3 regions of the Streptomyces bullii genome follow, and region 1 is predicted to be linked to each of the others. Evidence: riboswitches for the same ligand, from Rfam matches in the RefSeq annotation. Region 1 holds a riboswitch; each other region holds the start of a gene.

Region 1 (4,082 bases):
GATGTCCAGGACGTCGTCCGCCAGCTGGAAGGCGACGCCGAGCCGCTCGCCGTACTGGGTGAGCACGTCCACGACCGTCTCGTCGGCGCCGGACATCATCGCGCCGAACCGGCACGACACCGCCACCAGCGAGCCGGTCTTGCCGCCCAGCACGTCCAGGTAGTGGTCGACCGGGTCACGCCCGTCCTGCGGCCCCGCCGTCTCCAGGATCTGGCCCGTGACCAGCCGCTCGAAGGCCACGGCCTGCACCCGCACCGCCTCCGGCCCCAGGTCGGCCAGGATCTGCGAGGCCCGCGCGAAGAGGAAGTCGCCGGTGAGCACCGCGACGGAGTTGCCCCAGCGGGTGTTCGCGCTGGGCACCCCGCGGCGTACGGCCGCCTCGTCCATCACGTCGTCGTGGTAGAGCGTGGCCAGGTGGGTCAGCTCCACGACCACCGCCGAGGGCACGATGCCGGGCGCGTACGGATCACCGAACCGCGCGGCGAGCATCACGAGCAGCGGCCGGAAGCGCTTGCCACCGGCCCGCACCAGATGCTGGGCGGCCTCCGTGATGAAGGGCACCTCGCTCTTGGTGGCTTCGAGCAGCCCTTCCTCGACAGCCGCCAATCCGGCCTGGACATCGGCTTCCAGAGCCTGGTCCCGCACGCTCAGCCCGAACGGCCCGACGACGGTCACGAGGGGTCTCCTGTCTGCTGGTGTCTACTGGCGGTTACACGGTTTGTCGATAGGTCGCTGCCATCACTCAAGTCAGCGTATCCGGTCACGTTTCGATCACCGCCAGCGCCCACTGTTACAGGACGGGCGGTATCGGATCACGCCCGTTATGTTTTTGATCAGTCGATAAGAACAGACATTTATCGACTTTCCAGTAAGTATCGCACCACGTCCCGGGCCGGTGCCGCGAACCCCCTCTCACCGCGCACGCATCTCCACTCACCCCGCCCGATTTGCCGCAAATGGCAAGCGAATTCCAGTAGATGGAGAATGCCCTCCGGGCTCGCGCGCAGTGAAGTAAGTCACTCACGCCTCACGCGCGTCATCACACGGCACACCGCCGTTTCACCTTCGCGGACACGCCAGTTGAACGTGGCGACCGCAAAGGATCAAGCACCCCAAATCCCCCACAGCAAGATCAACCAGCTTGAGCTGTGACATCGGCACTTGTTCCCGGCATGTGCTCTCGCATACGTTCCGGGCCTGCCGGGCGGACGCCGAATCCTGCCGCCGCCCGTGCCACCGACGACCACTTCACTCACGCACGGCAGGAGCGGGGGACCCAGGTAAGTCGCCGTACCGGTGCGTCGCGCCGGTACGGCTCGGGGTGAAGCCGCGCCCGCGGCCGGGCACCTCCCGCCCGAACCCGACAGCTCACCTCGCAGGCGTCGGAGAGGAACATCACCATGCTCGGACGAGGTAAGCACCGCCGCGTCAGAATCAATCCGCTCACCCGAGGTGTCCTGGCCGCCGGCACCGGCGGCGTGGCCCTCGCGCTCCCCCTGCTGGGCGCCACCGCCGCGCACGCCGTCCAGCCGGCCCAGACCGCGCCCGCCGCCGCGCAGTCCGCGCCCCAGGCGGCCAAGGCGCCCAAGTCCCTCACCTACACCGTGGTGAAGGGCGACACGCTCTACCGGATCGCCGACGAGTACGACGTGAACGGCGGATGGCGTCAGCTCTACAAGGACAACCGCAAGGCCGTCGGCGACGACCCGAGGGTCATCCACCCGGGCCTCGAACTGAAGGTCAGGACGGCCGAGGCGAACGCCGGCACCAAGGCGGACACCGCCAAGCCGGCCGTCGCCGCCAAGCCCGCCAAGTCCGCCACGCAGGCCGCCGGATCCGTCGCCCAGGCCACCACGGCCTCGGTGAAGACCTACGCCGACAACCTCGACGGCTGGATCCGTGAAGCGCTGGACATCATGGCGCAAAAGGGAATTCCGGGAACCTACGACGGCATCTACCGCAACATCATGCGCGAGTCGTCCGGCAACCCCCTGGCCATCAACAACTGGGACTCCAACGCCGCCGCCGGCACCCCGTCCAAGGGCCTGCTGCAGGTGATCGACCCGACCTTCCAGGCGTACCACGTGGAGGGCACGTCCTGGGACCCGTACGACCCGGTCGCCAACATCACGGCCGCCTGCAACTACGCGGCCCAGCGGTACGGATCGATCGACAACGTCAACGGCCCCTACTAGGCCGCGCCCCCGGGCCGCACGCCTCACCGGCCCCGCGCGTCGGGGAACAGTCGCTCGAGGACGACGGCGATGCCGTCGTCCTCGTTCGACAGGGTGATCTCGTCGGCGACCGCCTTGAGTTCGGGGTGGGCGTTGGCCATGGCGACGCCGTGGGCGGCCCAGTCGAACAGGGGGATGTCGTTGGGCATGTCACCGAAGGCGATGGTCCGCTCCGGGCTCAGCCCCAGGTGTTCGGCGGCCAGCGCCAGACCGGTCGCCTTGGTGACGCCGCACGGCTGGAGCTCGACGGTGCCCGGCCCCGACATGGTGACCGTCGCCAGGGACCCGACCACCGAACGCGCCGTCGCCGCCAACTCGTCGTCGGACAGGTGGGGGTGGCGCAGCAGCACCTTGCTGATGGGCGCGCACCACAGGTCCACGCGCCGCTCCACGCGCAGCGCGGGCAGCGTCGGGTGCGGCATCAGATAGCCGGGCTCGATGAGGGTGAGCCCGTCGACCCCGTCCTGGTCGACCGCCGCGTACACCTGCCCCACCTCGGCCTCGATCTTCTCCAGCGCGGTCTCGGCCAGCTCCCGGTCCAGGGTGACGGACCACAGCAGACGGTTCGCGCCGGCGTCGTACACCTGCGCGCCCTGCCCGCACACCGCGAGCCCCTCGCAGCCGAGGTCGTCCAGGAGCGGCCGCACGCGCGGCGCGGGGCGTCCTGTGACCACGAGGTGCCGGGCACCGGCGTCCGCCACCCTCGCGAGCGCGGCCAGGGACCGGTCGGAGAGGGTGTCGTCGCCGCGCAGCAGCGTTCCGTCCAGGTCGGTGGCGATGAGTGAATACGCGGTGGGAGCGGCCATGATCAGAGAATACGGACAACGCGGCGGTACGACTCATCGCCCGCCTCGCTCCCCAGGCCGCTCCCGGGAGGGGCGGTTTCCGGCATAGCCGGTTACCGGCCGGTTGAAGGTCTCTGCACCACTTGGCAACAACATGCTCCGCTACCTACCGTCGGGGCGGTCTCGGGCGGTACCTTCCATGTGTCCAGGGGGGACTTGATCGGGGGGTCAGGTTGAGCAGTGGACGCAGTGGCCGCATTCGCGTGCTGGGGCCCGAGGAGCTCGGCGAGGGGGAAAGGGAGCGCTGGCGCGAACTGCGCGCCGCTTCCGAGGCGCCGCGCAACCCGTTCATGGAACCGGAGTTCACCGAAGCCGTGGGCCGCGTACGCCCACAGGCCCGGGTCGCCGTGCTGTACGAGGGACTGGAGCCGGTCGGCTTCCTGCCGTACGAGCGGGGCCCGTTGGGGCAGGGCCGGGCGATCGGGCTCGGGGTGTCGGACTGCCAGGGCGCGGTGCTGCGCCCGGGCCTGCGCCCGGACACCGGGGCGCTCCTGCGGGCCTGCTCGGTGTCGAGCTACGCCTTCGACAACCTGGAGGCCGAGCAGCTGCTGTTCGTGCCGTACGCGGCCGAGGAGCACGCCACCTACGTCATCGACGTGGAGAAGGGCTACGAGACCTACGAGTCCGTGCTGCGCGCCCAGTCGCCGAAGTTCCTGAAGACCACGCTCGCCAAGGAGCGGCGGATGGGCCGCCAGGTCGGCGAGCCGCGGTTCGTGTTCGACGAACGCGACCCGGCCGCGCTGCGCACGCTCATGGAGTGGAAGTCGGCGCAGTACCGCCGGACCGGCCGCCGGGACCGGTTCGCGCAGGAGTGGATCACCCGGCTCGTGGCCCGGCTCGCCGGGACGCGGACACCGGAGTGCACCGGCACGCTCTCCGTGCTGTACGCCGCCGACCGTCCCGTCGCCGCGCACTTCGGGCTGCGTTCGGCCTCGGTGCTGGCCTGCTGGTTCCCGGCCTACGACCCGGAGTTCGCGAAGTACTCGCCGGGGCTGGTGCTGCA
Region 2 (4,082 bases), on a different contig from region 1:
TTCGTCGGCCTGCACATCGTCGGCATCGCCGCGCTCCTCGGCGGCTTCCTCACGCAGATGAAGGCGATGGGCGAGGGCACCGCCCGCTTCAGTCCCGCGATGCTGCACGGCGCGCTGACGATGCTGGTCACCGGAGTGATCCTGGTCGGTCTCAACCAGGCCGACGACCAGTCCGTCGACAACATCAAGATCGGCGTGAAGCTGGCGCTGCTGATCGTGATCCTCGGGCTCGTCTACGTGAAGCGGGACGAGGAGAGGGCGGACAAGCGGCTGTTCGGCCTGGTGGGCCTGCTGACCACGGCGAACGTCTTCATCGCCGTGCTGTGGACCTGACCGCCTGGGGCCTGTCCGCTCCAGACGACAGGCCCCCGCGACAGGCCCCGGTCCCGCCGTCCCTCCCGGTGCCACCGCCCGGGGCTCAGGCCGGTCGCACCACGCTGTGGATCGACGACTCGCCGTCGTAGTAGACCGACTCCTCGCGGACGTACGTGCCGGGCTTGGGGGCGTGGATCATCATGCCGTTGCCGATGTAGAGCCCGACGTGGGTGATGTCGTCGTAGAAGAAGACGAGGTCGCCCGGCTGGGCCTGGGACAGGGGGACCGTCGTGCCGGCGTCGACCTGGTCGTAGGTGGTGCGCGGCAGGTCCACGCCCGCGGCCTTCCAGGCGGCCTGGGTCAGGCCGGAGCAGTCGTAGGAGTCGGGGCCGGTGGCGCCCCACACGTACGGCTTGCCGATCTGCGCGCGGGCGAAGGCGAGCGCCTTCTCGGCCTTGGTGGCGTACGAGGAGTCGGTCGAGGGGGAGGACGGCGCCGACGGCGAGGCTGAGGGCGAGGAGGTTCCCGACGAGCCGCTCTCCTGCTGCTGGGCGGCCTCCCGGGCCTGCTGCTCCGCCTGCTGCCGGGCGAGTTCGGCGGCCTCGCGGGCGGCCTCCTCCTGCTTCTCCTTCTCGATCGCCGCGAGCCGTGCCTTCTCCTCGGCGGTCAGCTTCGACAGCAGCTCGCGCGCCTCGGCGAGCTTCCGCTGCACGGTGGCCTTGGCCGTCTTCAAGTCGCTCTGCGACTCGGTGAGCGTCTCCAGGCTCTCGGCGGCCTCCTGACGCTTCCTCACCGTCTCGGACTGCTGCGCGACGTAGTCGTCGACGGCGTCCTTCTGACGGCCGGTCAGCCGGCTCATCAGCTGGGTCTGGTCGAAGTAGTCCTGCGGGGAGTCGGCGAGCAGGAACGTCGCGGTGTCCGGGGCGCCGGCGCCGGTCCGGTACTGGGCGGCGGCGAAGGAACCCAGCTCCCGCCGCGCCTCGTTGAGCTTCTCGGTGCGCTGGGCCACGTCGTCGAGGAGGGTGCCGACGCGCTTGCGCTGCTTCGCGGTCCTCTCCTTGGCCGCGTTGTACTTCTCGGTCGCCGACTCCGCCTGGCGGTAGAGGTCGTCGACCTTCTTCTCGACCTCTTCCAGGCTCGGCTTGTCGTCGGCCGAGGGGGTGGCGTCGGCCGTCTGGGACAGCAGGGCCACCGAGGTGAGGGCGGCGGTGGCCAGGGCGGGGGTGCGTATGCCTGCTACGCGCGTACCGGCAGGACGCGACTTGCGGTGCGACGCCAAGGGAGGCGACTCCTTCCGTGTTCCGCCTACCGGGTTAGCTGTCGGGTTCGGGCGGGTGCTTCGGAAGGTTTGCCCTACGGCCGGTCCCCGAAGGGAGGCGGGCCGATTCACCCCAAACGTCTCGGTTGGGTCCCCGGCTCCAGGTGCAACGGCGGCACACCGGACTCGGCGGAGGCCGCGCGGCCCGGCGACGTTCGCCGGTGGGGGTCGTGCGGCCCGACCGCACGGTAGCCAACTCGTGTGGCTTGTGTGAAGGTTGATGGGTGATATGCCCGATACATTTTCGTGACCCTGCCTTGATGGTCACGGATCGTGGTCGCCTCGGTGCGGTGTGCGCCCGGCCGGGACCTGCGTGCGGGCGGCCCGGGGTGCCGGGCACCGGCCCCGGGGTCGGCCCGCCGGGTGACCGTGGGTGACGGGGATCTCCCGGCCGGTGAGGGGCCGGGCGGGAGGTGCGGCCCCGAGTTCCCAGGGTGGCGGCGGGCTGTCGGTGCGGCGCCCTAGACTCGGAGAGCGATGAGCAGCCTCTTTGACGACAGCTTCCTGGCGGACCTCCAGGCCCCGCGGGGCCACGGGGCAGAACCCCCGCCTCCGCCCGAGGACGATCACGTACCGGAGCCGATCCCGGACGATCTGTTCGGCGGGAAGTTCGACGTGCCGCCGGACCGGGACGCGCACTACCGGGACGGTGCCGCCCGCCCGGTGGTGGACTCCGCCGCGCTCCTGGAGGGGCTCAACGACAACCAGCGCGCCGCCGTCGTGCACTCCGGCTCCCCGCTGCTCATCGTGGCCGGCGCCGGTTCCGGCAAGACCCGCGTGCTCACGCACCGCATCGCCTACCTGCTGGCCGAGCGGCACGTCCACCCGGGCCAGATCCTCGCGATCACCTTCACGAACAAGGCCGCGGGCGAGATGAAGGAGCGCGTCGAGCAGCTCGTCGGCCCGCGCGCGAACGCCATGTGGGTCATGACCTTCCACAGCGCGTGCGTGCGCATCCTGCGGCGGGAGAGCAAGAAGCTCGGCTTCACCTCGTCGTTCTCGATCTACGACGCCGCCGACTCCAAGCGCCTGATGGCGCTGGTCTGCCGCGACCTGGACCTCGACCCCAAGCGCTTCCCGCCGAAGTCCTTCAGCGCCAAGATCAGCAACCTGAAGAACGAGCTGATCGACGAGGAGGACTTCGCCGCCCAGGCCACCGACGGCTTCGAGAAGACCCTCGCCCAGGCCTACGCCCTGTACCAGTCGCGGCTGCGCGAGGCGAACGCCCTCGACTTCGACGACCTGATCATGACGACGGTCAACCTGCTGCGCGCCTTCCCGGACGTCGCCGAGCACTACCGCCGCCGCTTCCGCCACGTGCTCGTCGACGAGTACCAGGACACCAACCACGCCCAGTACGCCCTCGTACGCGAGCTCGTCGGTACCTCCGAGCACCCCGTCGACGTACCGCCCAGCGAGGACGACCTGCCGCCCGCCGAACTGTGCGTCGTGGGCGACGCCGACCAGTCGATCTACGCCTTCCGCGGCGCGACGATCCGCAACATCCTCCAGTTCGAGGAGGACTACCCGGACGCGACGACGATCCTGCTGGAGCAGAACTACCGCTCCACCCAGACCATCCTGAGCGCGGCCAACGCGGTCATCGAGCGCAACGAGTCCCGCCGTCCCAAGAACCTGTGGACCAACGCGGGCGCGGGCTCCCTGATCACCGGCTACGTCGCCGACACCGAGCACGACGAGGCGCAGTTCGTCGCCGACGAGATAGACCGCCTCACGGACGCGGGCGAGGCGAAGGCAGGCGACGTCGCCGTCTTCTACCGCACCAACGCCCAGTCCCGTGTCTTCGAAGAGGTCTTCATCCGCGTCGGCCTGCCCTACAAGGTCGTCGGCGGCGTCCGCTTCTACGAGCGCAAGGAGGTCCGGGACGTCCTGGCCTACCTGCGGGTGCTCGCCAACCCGGAGGACTCGGTGCCGCTGCGCCGCATCCTCAACGTGCCCAAGCGGGGCATCGGCGACCGCGCGGAGGCCATGATCGACGCCCTCGCCCAGCGCGAGAAGATCAGCTTCCCGCAGGCGCTGCGCCGCGTCGACGAGGCGTACGGCATGGCGGCCCGCTCGGCGAACGCCGTGAAGCGGTTCAACACGCTGATGGAGGAGCTGCGCACCATCGTCGAGTCCGGCGCGGGCCCGGCGACCATCCTGGAGGCGGTGCTGGAACGCACCGGCTACCTCGCCGAGTTGCAGGCCTCCACCGACCCGCAGGACGAGACCCGGATCGAGAACCTTCAGGAACTGGCCGCCGTGGCCCTGGAGTTCGAGCAGGCCCGCGGCGAGGACAACCCGGGCACCCTGGCCGAGTTCCTGGAGCAGGTCGCCCTGGTCGCCGACTCGGACGAGATCCCCGACGAGGAGGGCGACGGCGTCATCACGCTGATGACGCTGCACACCGCCAAGGGCCTGGAGTTCCCGGTCGTCTTCCTGACCGGCA
Region 3 (4,082 bases), on a different contig from region 1:
ACACCAGGCCCCCGACCGGGACATCTCGCTGTACGTCAACTCCCCCGGCGGCTCGTTCCACGCGATGGCGGCGATCTACGACACGATGCGGTACGTCACCTGCGACGTGGAGACGATCTGCCTGGGCCAGGCCGGCGCGGCCGCCTCCGTGCTGCTGGCGGCGGGCACCCCTGGCAAGCGATTCGTACTGCCTGGCGCCCGCCTGGTGCTCCATCAGCCCCGGCTGCCCGAACCGGTGCGCGGGCAGGCGAGCGATCTGGCGATCCAGGCCGACGAGCTGACGCGCGTTCGGGCCCGGATGGAGGACCTGCTCGCGCGCCATACGGGCCGGACGCGCGAGCAGGTCAGGGCAGACATCGAGCGGGACAGGATCCTCGACGCCGAGGAAGCGGTCGAGTACGGCCTGGCCGACCGGGTCGTCCCCAGCCGCAAGGGCGCGCAGCCCGGCCCCGCCGCGAAGTGAGCCGCCGATGCTGCCACCGGAACTGCCGCCCCTGCCCGCCCTGACGCGCGCCGAGGCGGAGTTGATCGATCGTTACCTCGACGTGGTCGACCTGCTCGGCCGCATCAACCCGGCGCTGCCCGGTGACACCTACCGCGGACTGCGGGCCGCACAGGCGCTGGTCACGAAGGCGGTCGCCCTGCGCGACGCCCTGGCCGTGATGCACCAGCGCGGCGAGAGCGAACTGCACGCCGCCACGCTGGCCCGGGCACTGCGGGTGCTGGACGGCGAGCGGCGCACCGCGCGCGTCACCCTCCCCCCGGAGTCCGGAATCTGACGGTCCCCCACCGGGTCCGGACGCCCGTCCCGTGGACGTCGCGTCCGGACCCGAGACGAAACGGGCTGAACGGCGTACCCCCTTTGGGAGTATCCCTAGCTACTTTTTTCGGCCCTCCGGGCTTGCGCACCCCGCCTGACCCGGGGACGGAACGGGGTATTCCGTCGCTGGTCCGAGGCTCCCCGAGTCTCTGGACGGTGACTCGAACACGAGGGTGTCCACCCGAACGGGTGAGTGGTGAGTAACAACACAAATCCCCGGTTGCGTTGGGATTTTCCGACATCCATGGGTGAAGATCCCTGTCTGACGACAAGCCCCCGCCACCGCGGCGGGGCGGTCCGGGCGGACGCCGAGTCCTGCCGCCGCCCGGATGACCGGTCGACAGGAGTGGATCGGCAGGAGTGGAGGACCCAAGCATGACGGGCCGCCGGAGCGTCAGTTCCGAGCAGTCCTTGGGGTGAAGCCGCGAGCTCGCTCGCGGCCGGGCAACTTCGCCAGCCCGAATCCGACAGGTCATCCTTCACAGGCGGCTGACGAAGGGTTGCGCATGACTGCGCTCAATCGTGTCCCGTCGCTCATGGCCCGGGCCGGTACGGCCTCGGCCCTGACCATCGCCGCCGTGGGCGGCTCGATCGTGGCCCCCGGCTTCACCTCGGAGGCCCAGGCCGCCTCGCCCGCGACGAAGGCACTTCAGGTCGCGGCCTCGAAGAAGGGCTCGCCCTACAAGTGGGGCGCCACCGGACCGCACAGGTTCGACTGCTCGGGGCTCACGCTCTACTCGTTCAAGAAGGCAGGCAAGAAGCTGCCGCGCACGGCGGCCCAGCAGTACAACAAGACGCGCCACATCTCCTCGACGAACCGCAAGGCCGGGGACCTGGTGTTCTTCCACTCGGGCCGCAACGTCTACCACGTCGGCATCTACGCGGGTAAAGGCAGGATCTGGCACGCACCCAAGTCCGGGGACGTGGTGCGGCTGCAGAAGATCTGGACCAAGAGCGTCTGGTACGGCCGGGTGAAGTGATCCACTGATCGACTGATCCGTGCGGGCGGCAGCACATCGGGGTGCCGCCGCCCGCACGGGGCACGACGGCCCGCCCGGGGCATGACCGCCCCACCCGGGGCATGACGGCCCCGCCCGGGCGTGACGCTCCACGGGCACGACGGCCCGCACGGCACGACGGCGCACGGGCGTGACACGGGCTCAAGTGGTTACCCGTCACCGCATGGCCGAGCACCGTCCCTGCACCGCACGCAACGAGACGCCGCTGGAGAGAGCCGACCGCAACTTCGTCGAACTCCTCCAGGAACTGCGCGTCACCCAGACGGGCGTACAGATCCTCTTCGCCTTCCTGCTGTCGCTGGCCTTCACCTCCCGCTTCGGAGAACTCGACACGGTCCAGCGCGCCACCTACGTCACGGCTCTCCTGCTGGCCGTCCTCGCCGCGGCGCTCTTCACCGCGCCGGCCGCGCTGCACCGCTCGCTGTTCCAGCAGGGCGCCAAGCCGCGCATCGTGCAGGTCTCCTCGCGGCTGGCCACCGTCGGTCTGGCCGTGCTGGTGTTCGCCTTCAGCGGCTCGGTCATGCTGGTCGTGGATGTGACGACCGGCCGGGCCGGCGGCCTCGCCGCGGGTGCGGCGACCTTCCTGGTCTGTGTCGGCCTGTGGGGACTGCTCCCCCGGCTCGTACGACGCGCGGGCCTGGGCGAGGAGGGGCGCGAGAGCGAGCAGGACACCGAACCGGCGCACAGCACCGTCAGGCTGCCCCGGCCGTCGGTTCGAGGAGGAGAGCCGCGCCGAGAACCGTCAGTGCGGTACCGGTGACGCCTTCGACGACCCGTCCGGCCCGCGGGCCGCGCAGCCACCGGCCGAGGCGGTCCACCAGCAGCGCCACCACGGGGAACCACACCAGGGCGAGTACGACCACGATCAGCGCGAGCAGCAGCGTCCGGGGCACGGCGGGACTGCCCGCCGGCACGAACTGCGGCAGCAGGCTGAGGAACGTGATCGGGGCCTTGGGGTTGAGGGCGTTCGTCACGAAGCCCTGCCGCAGGGGCCGTGCCGCGGACCCGCCGTCGTCCTGAACGGCCCCGGTCCGCGGCCGCCGCAGTGACCACAGGGTTCGTACGCCCAGGTACAGGACATAGGCGCCGCCCAGCAGTCGGAGCGCGTGGAAGAGCGCCGGCACGGCCGTCAGCACCGCAGCGACCCCCGCCACCGCCAGCGCCGTGTGCACGAGCAGCCCGGCCGCGATGCCGAGCGCGCACGCGACGCCGGCCCGACGGGAGACCAGGGCGTTGCGCACGACCACGGTGAAGTCGGCGCCCGGCATCGCGATCATGCCCGCCGCGACACCCGTGAACGTGATGAGCTGTGCGTCCATGCGCCCAGCCTGCCGGGACCCGGCCTTCAGAAGGTATGTCGAATATGCTGCCCAGCCCTTAAGCGATTCTTTGGGCTGCGGAGGTCCGGCATGTACGACCCGACCCGACTGGCCGCGCTGGTCGCCGTCGCCGAGGCCGGCTCGATCACCCGGGCCGCCGAACGCCTCGGCTACACTCCGCCCGCGCTCTCCCAGCAACTGGCCAAGCTGGAACGGGAGGCGGGCACGGCCCTGCTGGTCCGCCACCACAGAGGGACGCGGCTGACGGGCGCGGGCGAACTGCTGGTGACACGGGCCCGGCGGGTGCTGGACGAACTGGAGCGGGCCCGGCACGAACTGGCACGGCTGACCGGCCTCACGGGCGGCACCCTCCGGCTCGGCACCTTCCAGACGGCGGGCATCCACCTGCTGCCGCCGGTGCTCAGCGCGTTCCGCCGGGCGCATCCGGACGTGGCACTCACCGTCGCCGACTACGAACCGCCGGCCGGCATCGCCGCGGTCGCCGCCGGCGAGATCGACCTGGCGCTGACGCACACGTACCAACCGCCGATCCGGCCCCGCTTCCCGCCACCGTGCGCGCGGAACCCGTGCTGGTCGAGGAACTGGTGCTGGTGACCGCCCCCGGTCATGTCCTCACCGGCGGTACGTCCCGGCTGCCTCTGGCGGAGCTCGCCGGGCAGCCGCTGATCAGCATGGCACCGGACCATCCCGCCCGGCAGGGCGTCGAGACGGCGCTGGCCCGGGCCGGGGCCGCCCCGTCGGTGGTGGTCGCCACCCCCGGGTACGCGCTGGTGTGCGCGCTGGTCAGTGCGGGCCTGGGAGTCGGAGTCGTACCGGAGATGGTGGCGCGGACGGCGGCCACCCCGGTCGGTACGCGCCCGCTGGATCCGGGAGAGCTGCGCCGTACGATCGCGGTCGTCCACC

What was found. A riboswitch is a leader RNA that binds a small molecule or an ion and turns the genes downstream of it on or off. The one in region 1 is predicted to bind cyclic di-AMP.
Region 2: another riboswitch for cyclic di-AMP. It lies ahead of ACFPZJ_RS17495 (C40 family peptidase); the one in region 1 lies ahead of ACFPZJ_RS31255 (transglycosylase SLT domain-containing protein).
Region 3: another riboswitch for cyclic di-AMP. It lies ahead of ACFPZJ_RS06715 (C40 family peptidase); the one in region 1 lies ahead of ACFPZJ_RS31255 (transglycosylase SLT domain-containing protein).

Annotation. Positions count from the first base shown of each region.
Region 1 covers NZ_JBHSNY010000012.1:128,180-132,261, reverse strand. Annotated here, with positions in the region: gene ACFPZJ_RS31260 (polyprenyl synthetase family protein) at 1-675, opposite strand, end outside; cyclic di-AMP (ydaO/yuaA leader) riboswitch at 1,240-1,397, shown strand; gene ACFPZJ_RS31255 (transglycosylase SLT domain-containing protein) at 1,401-2,195, shown strand; gene ACFPZJ_RS31250 (HAD family hydrolase) at 2,219-3,040, opposite strand; gene ACFPZJ_RS31245 (GNAT family N-acetyltransferase) at 3,283-4,082, shown strand, end outside.
Region 2 covers NZ_JBHSNY010000005.1:648,665-652,746, reverse strand. Annotated here, with positions in the region: gene ACFPZJ_RS17500 (hypothetical protein) at 1-333, shown strand, start outside; gene ACFPZJ_RS17495 (C40 family peptidase) at 419-1,594, opposite strand; cyclic di-AMP (ydaO/yuaA leader) riboswitch at 1,603-1,775, opposite strand; gene pcrA (DNA helicase PcrA) at 2,111-4,082, shown strand, end outside.
Region 3 covers NZ_JBHSNY010000002.1:572,711-576,792, forward strand. Annotated here, with positions in the region: gene ACFPZJ_RS06705 (ATP-dependent Clp protease proteolytic subunit) at 1-463, shown strand, start outside; gene ACFPZJ_RS06710 (hypothetical protein) at 471-779, shown strand; cyclic di-AMP (ydaO/yuaA leader) riboswitch at 1,130-1,323, shown strand; gene ACFPZJ_RS06715 (C40 family peptidase) at 1,327-1,800, shown strand; gene ACFPZJ_RS06720 (DUF6328 family protein) at 2,003-2,599, shown strand; gene ACFPZJ_RS06725 (LysE family translocator) at 2,532-3,158, opposite strand; partial or broken gene ACFPZJ_RS06730 (LysR family transcriptional regulator) at 3,249-4,082, shown strand, end outside.